One region of the Micromonospora sp. NBC_01412 genome, then DNA from elsewhere that is predicted to be linked to it. Evidence: riboswitches for the same ligand, from Rfam matches in the RefSeq annotation. Region 1 holds a riboswitch; the other holds the start of a gene.

Region 1 (7,651 bases):
CGCGCTCGCCGCGGTCAGCCCGAGGTACGCCAGCGCCCGCCCGGTCCCGTGCCGCCCACGCAGCCGGGCGGCCAGCGAGCCCGCGTACAGGGCCAGGCCGACGGTGGTGGAGGCGGCGTGCACCAGGCCGATCCGGCGCTGGTCCCGGGCGAGGGCCGCCCAGTCGTTCAGCCCGGCGACCGCCGCCGGGAGGGCGCCGACGGTGCCCAGCCCGACCAGTGTGGTGGCCGCCCGACGCTGGCCGGGCATGAGGTCGAGCACGGCGGCGCTGATCCAGGCGCCCACCGGCACCTGCACGAGCGCCGGGTGCAGCGGATGCCCGAGGAAGACGCCGTGCAGCAGGTCGCGCACCCGCTGCGGGCGGATGGTGGCCTGGACGGCGCGCTGCAGCCGGTCCCCGACCCCGTCCAGCGCCGAATTCTGTTCGATTCTCGTCAAGAGTGCCCGCATCCCGTCCGACTTCCCGGCAGGAGCGGGCGCAAACCGGTCGACGGTGACGAGCCCGTCGCCGTACGTGTCGACCGGCAGTCCGGGGACGCGGCCGGCACCGCCGTATCCGCACGTCACCAGTCCGGGGTGCCGGCGGTGGGGTCCCGCGCCGCCGACCGGCCGGCGGCGCGGGACCCGGCCGCTATTGCCAAGGGCCGCTGCGGCAGGTGAACCTACCGGTGTCGCTGTACTGGGTCACGCTGCCGTCGAAGTAGCTGTAGTTGACCCGCACCGGCAGGCCGATGTTGGAGAAGGGGCAGCCAGCGAAGAGGGTCGGTCCGGCGGTCGTGAAGGTCCCGACGCTGCCGGAGTACCAGGTGACCGTCCAGGTCGTCGTGCCGGTGCTGGTGGCGTCGCAGTAGAACTGCGACGCGCCGGACTCGCAGAAGGGCGCGGGGGCGCTGGCCAGGGCCGGGGTGGCGACGGCGACGGTCAGGCCGAGGGTGGTGAGGACGGAGGCGAGCAGGACCCTGACGGTGGCACGCATGAAGATCCTCCCGAACGTAGCGGGTTGAGAACTGAGAGTGATGGTCACGCTATCTCAGTAATCGAGGTTCATGAATCAACCGTTCGCCGGTCGGTTGCCGCCCAACGGTCGTGGTGCACCGCCTCGGCGAGGGGGCGCTTCCGCCGCCAGCCGTGTCGTTCCAGGTCCGGCACGGTCGCCAGGTGGGTGACCGGTCCGAGGCAGAGCCACGCCACCGGCCGGATGCCGTCCGGGATGCCGAGCAGCCCGGCCAGGAACGGCTCCCGGTAGAAGGAGACCCAGCCGACGCCGAGCCCCTCGGCGGTGGCGGCGAGCCACAGGTTCTGGATGGCCAGGCAGACCGAGTAGAGCCCGGCGTCGGCGATGGCGTGCCGCCCGAGGACGGCCGGGCCACCCCGCGCCGGGTCGTAGGTGACCACGATCGACAGGGTCGACTCCAGCACTCCGTCGATCTTGATCCGGGCGAACCGCTCGGCCGCCTCGCCGTCGAGGGTGGCGGCGAACGTGTCCCGTTCGACCTGGACGTGCTCGTGGAACCGGCTGCGGGTCCCGGCGTCCCGGACCAGGACGAAGTCCCACGGCTGCGAGTAGCCGACGCTGGGCGCGGCGTGCGCCGCGTCGAGGATCCGGTGCAGGGTGTCCGCCGGCACCGGCTCCCCGGTGAACTCGGCCCGGACGTCCCGGCGGCGGTGGATGGTGTCGTAGATGTCCACAGGCAGGCTCCCGCTGCGCTCGGCCCACCGTTGGGAGGTGGGCACCCGACGCGAGGCCGGTCTTCGGACTCCCGGATCGACGCCCAACCGTCCGCCTTCCCAGCCGTGCGGCCAGTGGCTGCGCGTGACGCGCGTGGACGGCGGCTCCCCGGTCACCGCGGCGGGCCCGTGCCGGATTCCCACCGGCTTCCCGATTCTCCCCGCAGGCGCGGGGCACCTCACATGATCGTGCCGTCGCCGATGCTAACGCCCCGCCCGTGTGCCGTCGGGACGGACGGGCCGCTACGGTCGATGTCGGGGCGGACGCCACCAGCCGAAGGGTGCGGCCGAGGGCCGAGCCGCCCGACCGGGAGGGACGCCGATGGGGGTACGGGTCGAACGCGCCGGGGCCGTGACCACGGTGATCCTGGACCGGCCGGCGGCCCGCAACGCCGTGGACGGGCCGACCGCCCGGGCCCTGGCCGACGCGTTCCGCGCCTTCGAGGCCGACCCGGAGGCGGCGGTGGCCGTGCTCTGGGGGGCGGGCGGGACGTTCTGCGCCGGGGCGGACCTGAAGGCGATCGGCACCCCCAGCGGCAACCGGGTCGAGCCCGACGGCGACGGCCCGATGGGCCCGACGCGGATGCGGCTGTCCAAGCCGGTGATCGCGGCGATCTCCGGGTACGCCGTGGCCGGCGGGCTGGAGCTGGCCCTCTGGTGCGACCTGCGGGTGGCCGAGTCCGACGTGGTGCTCGGGGTCTTCTGCCGGCGCTGGGGGGTGCCGCTGGTCGACGGGGGGACCTTCCGGCTGCCCAGGCTGATCGGCGAGAGCCGGGCGATGGACCTGATCCTCACCGGCCGACCGGTGCCGGCCGAGGAGGCGTACGCGATGGGTCTGGTGAACCGGCTGGCCGCGCCGGGTGAGGCCCGGGCGGAGGCCGAGCGGCTGGCCGCCGGGATCGCCCGCCACCCGCAGACCTGCCTGCGCAACGACCGGGCGGCGGTGCTGGCCGGGGCCAACCTGACCGAGCCGGAGGCCCTCGCGGTCGAGCTGGCCCACGGCGCGGAGTCGCTGGCGGCCGACGCGGCGGCGGGCGCGGCCCGCTTCGCCGCGGGCGCCGGCCGGCACGGCGCGCCCGCGTCTCCCTGACCGCCCGTACCGCACCGGCACGACCCGCGCGCGTCGGACGTCGGCACTACCTCAGGTTGCGCAGGGCGTCCTCGATGGCGCGGTGGAACGTCGGGTACGCGTAGATCATGTTCCGGAGCTGGGGCAGCGGGACCGCCGCGTGCATCGCCACCACCAGGCCCGACAGCACCTCCCCGCCGGCCGGGCCGACCGAGGTCGCGCCGACCAGCACGCCCCGGTCGGCGTCGGCGACCAGCTTGATCAGTCCGTCGGCCCGGTGGATCCAGCCCCGGGTGGACGAGCCGAGCTGGCTCACGCCGACCTGCACGTTGATGCCCCGCTCGCGGGCCTGCCGCTCGGTCAGCCCGACCGCGCCCACCTCGGGGTCGGTGAAGGTGACCCGGGGCAGCGCCCGGTAGTCGGCGTGCGGCACGCCGCCGGCGATCCCGGCCCCCGCCGTGCTCGCCGCTCCGCCGCCAGCGCTGGCGGTGCCGCTGGCGTCCGGGCCGGATCGTGCCCGCCGGACGTGGTCGAGCATGTCGGCCACCACGATGGCCGCCTGGTACATGGCGATGTGGGTGAACGCGCCCTCGCCGGTCAGGTCGCCGACCGCCCAGAGGCCCTCGGCGGCGCGCATCCGGTCGTCGACGGCGAGGTACCGCTGGGACGGGTCGACCCCGACACCGTCCAGCCCCAGCTCGCCGAGGTGCGCCCGCCGGCCCGTCACCACCAGCAGCCTCTCGGCGGTGAACTCGACGCCGCCGGCCGCGACCAGCGTGAACGCCTGCCCGTCGTGGTCGACCCGCTCGGCCTTCACCCCGGTGGAGATCCGCACCCCGTCCGCGCGCAGCGCGGCGGCAGCCACCTCGGACGCCTCGGGCTCCTCGACGGCGAGCACCCGGTCCGCCGCCTCCACCACCGTCACCGCCACCCCGAACCGGGCGAAGACCTGGGCCAGCTCCAGCCCGATCGCGCCGCCGCCGAGCACGAGCAGCGACCCGGGCAACTCCTCGACCTCGACGGCCTGGTGGTTCGTCCAGTACGGCGTGTCGGCGAGCCCGGCGATCGGCGGCACGGAGGGCCGGGTGCCGGTGCCGAGCACGATCCCGTGCCGGGCCTGGAAGACCTGGTCGCCGACGCGTACCCGGCCGGGGCCGTCGAGCCGGCCGCTGCCACGCACGAACCGGCCGCCCTTGCCGGTGAACCGTTCCACGGCGACCCGGTCGTCCCAGGTGTCGGTGGCCTCCGCACGGATCCGCTTCGCCACCGGCGCCCAGTCCGGCTGGACCTGGGCCGCGCCAGCGAACTCGTTGACCCGCCGGGCCTCGGCGACCGCGTTCGCCGCCCGGATCATCATCTTGCTCGGGATGCACCCCCAGTACGGGCACTCCCCGCCGACCAGGCTCCGCTCGACGCCGACGACGTCGAGGCCCGCCTCGGCGAGCCGCCCGGCGACCTCCTCGCCGCCGACGCCGAGCCCGACCACGACCACGTCCACCAGTTCCGGTTCCGGTTCCGCCATGCCGCCAGCATTCCGCACGGCGCGACCGGCGACCATCGCACCGCACCGTGTCGCCGTGCCGGCGCCCGCGCGTTTCCCCTACCGTGGCCGGATGCGCCCACACTTCGGCCCAGTCCGGGACTGCTTCCACGACCTGTTCTCCGCCGGCCGGGAGACGGGGGCCGGCCTCGCCGTCTGGTACGACGGCCGGCCGGTCGTCGACCTCGTCGCCGGTGCCAGCCGGCCGGATCGGCAGTGGGCGCCGGACACCCTGGTCAACGTCTACTCGGTCGGCAAGCCGCTGGCCGCGCTGTGCCTGCTGGCGCTCGTCGACCGGGGCCGGCTCGACCTCGACGACCCGGTCGCCGACCACTGGCCGGGGTTCCGTGCCCCGGCCACCGTCCGGCAGGTGCTCAGCCACACCGCCGGGCTGCCGGCGTTCCCGGTGCCCCGGCCGGCCGGGGCGGTCGCCGACTGGGACCTGCTCTGCGCCGACCTGGCCGCCGCCGAGCCGGAGTGGGAGCCGGGGACGGTCTCGGGCGAGCACGCCTGGACGTACGGGCACCTGGTGGGCGAGCTGGTGCGGCGGGTGGACGGGCGGCCGGTGGGCCGGTTCCTGGCCGAGGAGATCGCCGGACCGTGGCGGCTCGACCTGGCCTTCGGCCTGGGCGCGGCGGACCAGCGGCGGTGCGCCGAGCTGTCGTACGCCGATCCGGGCTGGCCGGCCCGGGCGCTGGGCGAGCCGGGGTCGCTGTGGGCGCGGGCGCTGGGCAACCCGGCGGGCGGGCTGGACCTGGCGGTGCTGAACAGCCCGCTGTGGCGGGGCGCGGAGGTGCCGGCGGTGAACCTGCACGGCACCGCAGCCGGCCTGGCCCGCCTCTACGCCGGCCTGCTGGCGGGCGGCGTACTGGACGGGGTGCGCCTGTTCGGGCCGGACCTGGTCACCGAGGCGACCCGGACACAGTACGACGGCCCGGACCTGGTCCTGGGCCGCCGGGCCTGCTGGACGCTGGGCATGCAGCGGGAGCCGGACGGGAGCTGGGGCATGGGCGGGATCGGCGGCAGCGCCGCCTGGGCCGACCCGGAACGGGGCTACACGTTCGCGTACGCCACCGCCAGGCTCGCCGAACACGACCGGGTCGAAGAGCTGGTGGAGGCGCTGCACTCCTGCCTGTGACGAGGCACCGGGATCAGGCCACGCCACCCGCCAGGCCCGGCCCGGGGACCACGACCGAGGTGCCGGCCGGGGTGAGCAGGGCCCGCCCGGCGACGGCCATCCGCCGCCGCCGGGGCACCAGCGCCCGCCGGGTGAACACGTCGTAGTCCTGGGCGGCCACCTCGTCGAGGATGCCGCCGTAGAGCACGTATGCGGTACGCATGCAGGCCTGAGAGGCGGGCGAGAGCAGGGTGACGCCCGGGGCGGCGGCCTCGTAGTGGGCTTGGGCGCGGGTCACCTCGTACTCGATCAGCTCGCGGATCTTCGGGCTGGCGCGGCGGCGCGCGGCGGCGGCGCGCAGGTCCTCGCGGGTGACGTCGAACTTGACCAGGTCCTCGTCCGGCAGGTACGTCCGGCCGCGCGCCAGGTCCTCGGCCACGTCCCGGATGAAGTTGGTGAGCTGGAAGGCGAGGCCGAGCTGGCGGGCGGGCTCCCGGGCGGCGGCGGGGTCGGAGCTGCCGAGGATCGGCAGCATCATGGTGCCGATGACGGCGGCCGAGCCTTCCATGTAGTCGAGCAGGTCGTCGTAGGTCGGGTACGCGGTGACCGTCAGGTCCATCGCCATGCTGCGCAGAAACGACGCGAAGTCGGCTCGGTCGAGGTCGAACACGGCGATGGTGTGCAGCACGGCGGACAGCAGTGGGTCGCCGACCGGGGCGCCATGCAGCCCGGCCAGGAATCGGGCCGACCAGTCGTCGAGCCGGGCGGCCCGCTCGGCGGGCGGCAGGTCCTCGGTGCGGTCGACGATCTCGTCGGCGTACCGGGCGAATCCGTACAGGGCGTGCACGTGTCGCCGTTTCCAGGCGGGAAGCAGTTGGGTGGCCAGATAGTAGGTGCGGCCATGACGTTTGTGCAGCTCACGGCAGCGGCCATAGGCGGCGGTGAGGTCGACGTCCACCAGCCCTCCTCGAATATCGACGCAGGAATCGACGCAACTCGCAACCCTAGGATACGCTCGCCCACATGGCCAACGACGCAGTTGCGGGTGACACGCTCCGCGTCGCACCGGCACAGCCGGAGGCGACGGACGATCCGGTCCACGGCGTGCTGGCCGCGTTCACCAACGACCTGGTCCAGGGAGTGGACGACACGCTCGCGGCGTTCCTGGCCGCCGAGGTCGCCTCGCTCACCGAGATCGACGCGGCGATGGGCGGCTTCGCCTCGACCGCGCGCGACTGCGTGCTGGCCGGCGGCAAGCGGGTCCGCCCGACCTTCGCGTACTGGGGGTGGCGGGGCGGCGCGGGCGGCGACGAACCGCTCCAGCCGGTGCTGCCGGCCCTGGCTGCCCTGGAACTGCTGCACACGTTCGCGCTCGTGCACGACGACGTGATGGACGCCTCCGACACCCGGCGCGGCCGGCCGACCGCACACCGGGCCGCCGCCGCCCGGCACGTCGCCGCCGCGCACGTCGGCGACCCCGACCGGTTCGGCGAGGCGGTGGCCGTGCTCATCGGCGACCTCTGCATGGTCTGGGCCGACCGGCTGATGTCCCGTGCAGCCGTGCCGCCGGCGCGGCTGCTCGACGTCCGGCGCTGCTACGACCGGATGCGGGTCGAGACGATCGCCGGGCAGTACCTCGACGTCCTGGGCGAGAACGACGCGGCGAACTGGTCGGTGGACCGGGCGTTGCGGGTGGCCCGGTACAAGACGGCCGGCTACACCGTCCAGTGGCCGCTGCTCTTCGGCGCCTGCCTGGCCGGCGCCGGCACCGACGCGCCGCTGACCGCCGCGTACACCCGCTACGGCCTGGCCGTCGGCGAGGCGTTCCAGCTCCGCGACGACCTGCTCGGGATCTACGGCGACCCAGTGGCCACCGGCAAGCCGGCCGGCGACGACCTGCGCACCGGCAAGCCGACCGCGCTGCTGATGCTGGCCCGGCAGCTCGCCACCCCGGCGCAACGTCAGGCGCTGGACCGGGCCGGCGCGGTCACCGGAGCCCGGGAGGTGGCCGGGCTGGCCGAGCTGGTCACCGACACCGGGGCGGTCGCCCGGGTGGAGCGGATGATCTCCGACCGGGTCGGCGAGGCGCTGGCCGCGCTGGACACCGCGTCGATCGACGGGGCCGCGCGCACCGCGCTGACGGGCCTCGCCACCGCCGCCGCGCACCGGCGGGCATGATGAGCGACATTTCGAAGGA
Region 2 (7,651 bases), 3.3 Mb from region 1:
CCACGAGCCGTCGAGGCCGGGAAAGGTGTCGGTCCGGCGCACGGCCACGCCCGCATCCCGGAGGCGCGCGTGCGCCCCGGAACCCAGACGGGCGAGGACGAACGGGGCGCTGGACTCCGCGACCATGAGGCCGAGCTCGCTCAGCCCGTCCACGAGCGTCCGCCGCTGCTGCACGCACAGCGCGGCCCGGCGCCCCGCCTCGGCCTCGGCCTGCGGCCCGGTGGTCGCGACGACGGCATGCAGCGCCGGGGTGCCGACCGACCAGGGCGGTTGCTGGGTGCGGAGGTCGGCGACCACGGCGGCGTCGCCCACGACGTACCCGGCGCGGATGCCGGGAATCGACCACAGCTCGGTCAGGCTTCGCACCACGACCAGCCCGGGTAGCCGGTGCGAGGTGAGCGTCTGCGGCTCGCCCGGCACGAAGTCCATGAACGTCTCGTCCACGACGACGACGCGCCCGGGGCGGCACAGGGTGCGCAGGGTCGCGGCGGCGTGCAGGCGCCCGGTCGGGTCGGCGGGGTTGCCCACCACGACGAGGTCGGCGTCGTCGGGGACGGCGCCGGGGTCGAGGGCGAAGCCGTCCTCGGTCCGGCACAGGACATGGGTGATGGTGTGGCCAGCGGCGCGTAGCGCGACGTCGGGCTCGGTGAACTGAGGGTGCACGACGACCGGGCGCCGCCAAGGACGTGCTCGGGCGAGCAGGAAGAACGCCTCGGCGGCGCCGGCCGTGACGAGGACCTCCGACTCGTCACGACCGTGGCGACGGGCCACAGCGACGTGAGCGGCGGCGGCTTCGGGGTAGGTGTCGGAGGCCGCGATCCCGTCGCGCAGCGCCCGCTCGAGCCACTCCGGGCGGGGCAGCCGGCTGACGTCGGCCGCCAGGTCCAGCAGGCCGCCGGACAGCTCCACGTCGCCGTGGTGGCGCAACGGGGCCGCGGGCGGTTCGGGGACCGGTGGCGCGGCGACGGCATGCGTCCGTGGCGCACCAGGTGCCGCGATTGCGTCCGCCCGGTGCACAGCGTCCGCGAACGACTGGGCCAGGCGCGGGTGCCCGGCCCAGTGCACGTGCAGGTAGGACGCGCTGAGCGTCAGGCCCGCGAACCCGACGTCGCCGCCCTCCAGCGTCCACGCGGGACGCTCGCCGTGCACGGGAGTGACCGTGGTGCGGTGGAATTCGTGCGCCGTGGCACCGGTCCCGCGTGCGCCGAGGAGCTGGTCCGAGCCGAGTTCGGCCCGGCGGTACGCGAGGGTGAGCCGGGGCGTCATGACCGCGTCGGCGTCGAGTGCCCCGACCATGGGGTGCCCGTCGACGGAGCGGCACAGGTACAGCAGTCCGGCGCATTCGGCCACCGTCGGGACGCCGTCGAGGACGGCCTGACGCAGCTCGTCGCGCAGGGCCGTGTTGGTGCTCAGCGCGGCCGCGTGCACCTCGGGGAAACCTCCGCCCAGATACAGACCGCGCGTCCCGGCGGGAAGCCGCTCGTCCCGGGCCGGGTCGAACGGCACGACGGTGCAGCCCGCCGCCCGCAGCAGTTCGGTCGTCTCGGCGTACCGGAAGGTGAACGCCCGCCCGGCCGCGACCGCGATGATCGGGGACCCGGTGCCGGAGTGTCGGACGTGCGCGGCCGGGTCCCACGGCTCGGAGTCGAGGTCGGGCGCGGTCTGCGCCACCTTCAACACAGCGTCGAGGTCGATGTGGCGGGCGACCTGCTCGGCCAGCCTGTCCAGCGAGGCGGCGGCCTCGTCGCGCTCGGCTGCGGGGACGAGCCCGAGGTGGCGTGAAGGGGCGCTGACACCGTGGTCGCGCTGCAGGATCCCCAGCACGGGGACGCCGGCGGACTCCACCGCGCGGGCCGCCTCGGAAGCGTGGCGGGGGGAGCCGGCTTTGTTGAGCACGACACCCGCGATCGTGACGCCGGGCTGGAACGTCGCCATCCCGTGCACGACCGCCCCCACGCTGCGCGAGGCGTGCGAGATGTCCACGACCAGGACGACCGGCGTCCGGGTGAGCGTCGCGACGTGGGCGGTGGAGGCGAACCCGTCGCCGCCGATGCGGCCGTCGAACAGACCCATGACCCCCTCGACGACCGCGACGTCCGCGTCCCGGGCGCCGTGAAGCAGCAGCGGGACCACGAGCGAGGGGTCGGTCAGGTGCGGGTCGAGGTTGCGGCCCGGGCGTCCGGTGGCCAGCGCGTGGTAGCCGGGGTCGATGTAGTCGGGCCCGACCTTGTGCCCCGAGACGGCATGCCCGCGGGCGGCCAGCGCGGCCATGAGCCCGGTCGCGACCGTGGTCTTGCCGTGGCCGGAGGCCGGTGCCGCGAGCAGCACGCGCGGCAGCCTCACCACTCGATGCCTCGCTGACCCTTCTGGCCGACGTCCATCGGGTGCTTGACGTGCAGCATCTCGGTCACCAGGTCGGCCGCCGCGACGAGGCGGGGGTCGGCGCGGCGTCCGGTGACGACGACGTGCTGGCGGCCAGGACGGTTGGCGAGCGTCTCCACGACGTCGTCGACATCGACCCAGCCCCACTGCATCGGGTAGGTGAACTCGTCCAGGACGTACAGCTGGTGCCGCTCGGCCTGGATGCGCCGCTTCACCTCCGCCCAGCCCTCGGCGGCGTCAGCGGCATGGTCCGCCTCGGTGCCGCTCTTGCGGCTCCAGGACCACCCCGAGCCCATCTTGTGCCACTCGACGGGCCCGCCCTCGCCGGTCTCCTCGTGCAGGCGGCCGAGCCGTTCGAGCACCGTCTGCTCCCCGATGCGCCACTTGGCCGACTTGACGAACTGGAAAACCCCGATGTCCCAGCCCTGGTTCCAGGCGCGTATGGCCAGGCCGAAGGCGGCGGTCGACTTGCCCTTGCCGTTGCCGGTGTGGACCATCAGCAGCGGCCGGTTGCGCCGTGCACGGGTGCTGATGCCGTCGTCCGGGACGACCAGCGGCTTGCCCTGCGGCATCAGGCCACCCCCTCGCGCGGCGCGGTCGCCGCGTGGACGACGTTGGTGAGCCCGTCGGCGGTCACCTCACCGAGCGGCACGTGCTCGGCCTGCAGGTTTGCGGCCAGCTGCGCGGCAAGGCCGAGCCGGAACCGTCCGGTCTCGCAGTCGACCACGACGCTCTGCACGCCGGAAGCGGCCAGGTGCGCCGCGGCGCGGTGGGCACGACCGAGCGCGTCCGGCCCGAAGGTCGCACGGCCGTCGGTCACCACGACCAGCAGCGGCCGGCGGGACGGGTCGCGCAGCGCCTCGCGGCGCAGCACCTCCGCAGACCGTTCCAGGCCCTCGGCGAGTGGCGTCCGCCCGCCGGCCGGCAGGTCGGCCAGGCGCCGGGAGGCGACATCGACGGACCCGGTCGGCGGCAGGGCGACGTGGGCGGCGCGCTGGCGGAACGTCACCAGCGCGACCTTGTCACGACGTCGGTAGGCGTCCAGCAGCAGCGCGAGCACGGCGGTCTTGACCTGCTCCATGCGGCGTCGCGCGGCCATCGAGCCGGACGCGTCGACGCACAGCAGGACGAGGTTCGACTCCCGCCCGACGGTTTCTGCGCGACGCAGGTCGCCCGGGGCGAAGACGAGACCGCGGCCCTCGGCCAATCCGCCACGGGAACGCTGGTGCGGTGCCGCCGCGGTGATGGTGCCCGGCAGGTGCAGGCGGCTGGCAACGGGGGCTCCGCGCTGCTGCCCGACGACCCGGCCCTGAGGCGTGCGGGCCCGGGACCGGCGGCCGGCCTGGCCCTCGCCGGTGCCCCGTACGACGAGCAGGCGGGCGCGTGCCGGCTCGCCGGCGGACGCGACCGATCCGGCAACGGCAGGCTGCGGCGCGTTGTCCGGCGCGGGCGATCCTCCGGGGTGGGAGTCGTGGGCGTCCCGGGACTGGCCGTCCTGCGGGGCGTCGTCCGGCGGCCCGCCGCCGGGACCACCGGGGCCGTCGTCGGGCCCGTCCGGTCCAGGGTCGAGGTCGTCGTTGCCCAGCAGGTCGTCGAGCCGGTCCTCGTCCAGGCCGGGCTCGTCGAACGGGTTGCGACGCCGGCGGTGCGGCAACGCGAGACGGGCGGCGACGCGGACGTCCTCGCGGGTCACGTGCGTGCGTCCCTGCCAGGCGGCGTGCGCCGCGGCGGTGCGGGCGGTGACGAGGTCCGCGCGTAGGCCGTCGACGTCGAACGCGGCGCACACCTCGGCGATGGTCGTGAGCGTCTCGTCGTCGAGCACGACGTCCGGCACGAGCCGCCGCGCCGCGGCCAGCCGCGTACGCAGGGCGTCCTGTTCGCCGGCCCAGCGTGCGGCGAAGCCCTCCGGGTCGGCGTCGAACGCCAGCCGGCGACGCACGACCTCCACCCGCAGGGCGGGGTCGCGCGGTGCGGCGACCTCGACGGTCAAACCGAACCGGTCGAGCAGCTGCGGGCGCAGCTCGCCCTCCTCGGGGTTCATCGTGCCGATCAGCACGAACCGGGAGGCGTGCTCGACCGAGACGCCGTCGCGCTCCACGCTGACCCGGCCGGTCGCCGCCGCGTCGAGCAGCAGATCGACGAGGTGGTCGTGCAGCAGGTTGACCTCGTCGACGTAGAGCAGGCCGCGATGGGCTCGGGCGAGCAGGCCCGGCTCGAACGCCACTACGCCGTCGCGCAGCGCCGCGTCGAGCTTGAGGGAGCCCGTCACTCGGTCGTCGCTCGCACCGACGGGCAGCTCGACGAGCCGCACCGGCCGCTCGACGACGGGCGTGGACGCGTCGATGGGCCCGTCGGGGCAGACTGCCAGGGAATCGTCCGGGTCGACCGAGAACCGGTCGCCCGCATACGTCCGCACCAGCGGCAGCACCTCGGCGAGGCCGCGCACGGTGGTGGTCTTGGCGGTGCCCTTCTCCCCGCGGACCAGGACGCCGCCGATGAGCGGGTCGATCGCGACCAGGGTGAGGGCGAGAGTCATGTCGTCGGAGCCGACGACGGCACAAAAGGGGTACTGCGCTGGCATGTAGGGCTCCCGCTCGATCTGCCATGACCGTCCACGACGCGGACGCGTCGCGGCTCGGATCGAGGCCGGTCTTCGGACTTCCCAGGTCTGTGCCTGAGTCACCGCAGCGGGCCCTGTGCCGGATTCTCACCGGCTTCCCAGATTCTCCCCGTGGCCATATCGGCCGTGGGGCACCTCGAACCTTCGCATCACCCTAGACGCCGTCCTGACGGCCCCGGCAGCGGTCCGGCGGCCGGGCCGGGCCGGGCCGGGCAGGGCGGGGCGGGCTAGGGTGCACTGCCATGGAGGCGCACGTGACCGTTGTCGGGCTCGGGGCCGACGGCTGGGCGGGCTTGCCGGAGCCGTCTCGGACGCTGGTGCACGGGGCTGCGACGCTGCTCGGCGGGGCCCGGCACCTCGATGCGGTGCCGCCGGTCGATGGCCAGGAGCGCGTGGCGTGGCCGTCGCCGCTGCGTGAGAATCTGCCGGGCCTGCTGGGCGCCGCACGCAGGCCCGTTGTCGTGCTGGCGTCGGGCGACCCGCTCCTGTCGGGCGTCGGCACGACACTGCTGGACGTCCTGGGCCCGGAACGGGTGACGATCGTGCCCGCGGTCTCCTCCGTGGCGCTCGCCCGGGCACGTCTCGGGTGGCCGGCGGAGTCCGTCACAACGGTGAGCCTGGTCGGCCGCGACGTGCACCTCGTCGTCCCCGCGCTCGCACCCGGGCGGCGGCTGCTCGTGCTCTCCAGCGACGAGACGACGCCGGCCGCCGTCGCTGCGCTGCTCACCGGACTCGGCTGGGGAGAGTCCAGGCTGGTCGTGCTCGGCGACCTCGGCGCCGCGGGTGAGTCGCGTGCCGAGTCGACCGCGGCTTCGTGGAACGTCGTGGACGTGCCCCGGCTGAACGTCCTGGCCGTCGTAATCCGCGGCACCGGACCGGGCTGGGCCGCGGGCGGGGTGCTTCCCGACGACGCGTTCGAGCACGCCGGGCAGATCACCAAGCGCGACCTGCGTGCCAGCGCCCTGGCCCGGCTCGCGCCCGCTCCCGGTCAGCTGCTGTGGGACGTCGGCGCCGGCAGCGGCTCGATCGGCGTGGAGTGGATGCGCGCCTGGCCGACGGCGCGGACGATCGCGATCGAGTCCCGCGCCGACCGCGCCGCGCTCGTGCGCCGCAACGCCGCCTCGCTCGGCGTCCCCGGCCTGCGGCTCGTCGAGGGCTCGGCGCCCGACGCCCTGGCCGGTCTCGAGCGCCCTGACGCGGTGTTCGTCGGCGGGGGAGCGACCGTCCCCGGCGTGCTCGAAGCGTGCTGGGACGCGCTCGGCACCGGTGGCCGGCTCGTCGTCCACGGCGTCACGGCCGAGACCGAGGCCGTGCTGCTCGCGCAGTACCGTCGCCATGGCGGCGAGCTCGTCCGCCTGCACGTCGAGCGCGCCGAGCCGCTCGGCGGCTTCACCGGCTGGACGCCCGCGCGGGCCGTCAGCCAGTGGACCGTCACCAAGGGAGAGTCATGACCGTCCATTTCGTCGGGGCCGGACCCGGTGCCGCCGACCTGCTCACGCTGCGCGCGGTGCGCCTGCTCGAGGCCGCGGACGTGTGCCTGTACGCGGGCACCTACCTCGACGCCGACGTGCTCGGCCACTGCCGTGACGACGCCCGGCTGGTCGACACCCAGCACCTCGACCTGGACGAGATCACCGTCCACCTGGTGCAGGCGCACGCCGACGGGCTGGAGGTCGTGCGGCTGTGCTCGGGCGACCCGTCGCTGTACTCCGCAGTCCATGAGCAGGCACGCCGGCTCGACGCGGCGCAGGTCCCGTGGGACATCACGCCCGGTGTGCCGGCCTACGCGGCTGCCGCGGCGATCGTCGGCGCCGAGCTGACCGTCCCCGAGCTCGCCCAGTCGGTCGTGCTCACCCGCGCTCAGGCCCGTTCCACGGCCATGCCGCCGGGGGAGAAGCTCGCCGCGTTCGCCGCGACCGGCGCGACCCTGGCCCTGCACCTGGCCATCACTCGCAGCCGCGAGTTGGCCGCCGAGCTGGCCGAGCACTACGGCGACGGGTGCCCGGTCGTCGTCGTGTCCAAGGCGACGCAGCCGGATCAGCTCGTCCTGCGCGGCACGCTGGCCGACATCGGCGACCAGGTCGAGGCCGCGGGCCTGCGCCAGGCCGCGGTCATCCTGGTCGGCCCCGCGCTGGCTCCCGACGTCCGCGGCGGCGAGTCGTTCCTGTACGCCGCCAGCCGCGAACGTCGCTCCCGCGGCTGACTAGGCGACGAAGCGCGGGCTCCAGACACGTCCGGCCGCGGTGACGCGCGTTGACGAGGCGCCGACGAGCAGCAGGCACTTCATGTCGATGGTCTCGGGGTCGAGTTCGCCCAGCGTCGTCACGGTGAGGCTCTCCCCGGCGCGGCCGACGTCGCGACCCACGACTACGACGGTCTCGGGCGACTTGTGCTCCAGCAGCACTGCTCGGGCCTGCGCGACCTGCTCGGTGCGCGAGCGAGACCGCGGGTTGTAGAGGGCGAGCACGAGGTCCGCCTCGGCGACGGCGCGTAGCCGCTTCACCACGACGTCCCAGGGCTTGAGCCGGTCCGACAGACTCATCACCGCGAAGTCAGCGCCGATGGGGGCGCCGGCCCGCGCCGCGACCGCTTGGACGGCAGAGATTCCGGGCACGACACGCACGGCGACGTCCGCGTAGCGCGGGTCCT

Evidence for each region. Region 1 has a riboswitch for cobalamin ahead of bluB (5,6-dimethylbenzimidazole synthase). Riboswitches for the same ligand answer to the same signal wherever they lie in the genome.
Region 2: linked by a shared signal. The riboswitch ahead of OG617_RS34590 (VWA domain-containing protein) and the one ahead of bluB (5,6-dimethylbenzimidazole synthase) in region 1 are both predicted to bind cobalamin.

Annotation. Positions count from the first base shown of each region.
Region 1 covers NZ_CP109528.1:3,287,018-3,294,668, reverse strand. The annotation lists gene OG617_RS15130 (Rieske 2Fe-2S domain-containing protein) at 1-450, opposite strand, end outside; gene OG617_RS15125 (hypothetical protein) at 632-976, opposite strand; gene bluB (5,6-dimethylbenzimidazole synthase) at 1,045-1,689, opposite strand; cobalamin riboswitch at 1,726-1,925, opposite strand; gene OG617_RS15115 (crotonase/enoyl-CoA hydratase family protein) at 2,051-2,818, shown strand; gene OG617_RS15110 (dihydrolipoyl dehydrogenase family protein) at 2,865-4,319, opposite strand; gene OG617_RS15105 (serine hydrolase domain-containing protein) at 4,411-5,475, shown strand; gene OG617_RS15100 (phytoene/squalene synthase family protein) at 5,489-6,412, opposite strand; gene OG617_RS15095 (polyprenyl synthetase family protein) at 6,478-7,632, shown strand.
Region 2 covers NZ_CP109528.1:8,066,809-8,074,459, reverse strand. The annotation lists gene cobC (Rv2231c family pyridoxal phosphate-dependent protein CobC) at 1-1,017, opposite strand, end outside; partial or broken gene OG617_RS34600 (cobyrinate a,c-diamide synthase) at 1,009-2,346, opposite strand; gene cobO (cob(I)yrinic acid a,c-diamide adenosyltransferase) at 2,340-2,954, opposite strand; gene OG617_RS34590 (VWA domain-containing protein) at 2,954-4,963, opposite strand; cobalamin riboswitch at 5,009-5,156, opposite strand; gene cbiE (precorrin-6y C5,15-methyltransferase (decarboxylating) subunit CbiE) at 5,257-6,453, shown strand; gene cobM (precorrin-4 C(11)-methyltransferase) at 6,450-7,205, shown strand; gene OG617_RS34575 (precorrin-2 C(20)-methyltransferase) at 7,206-7,651, opposite strand, start outside.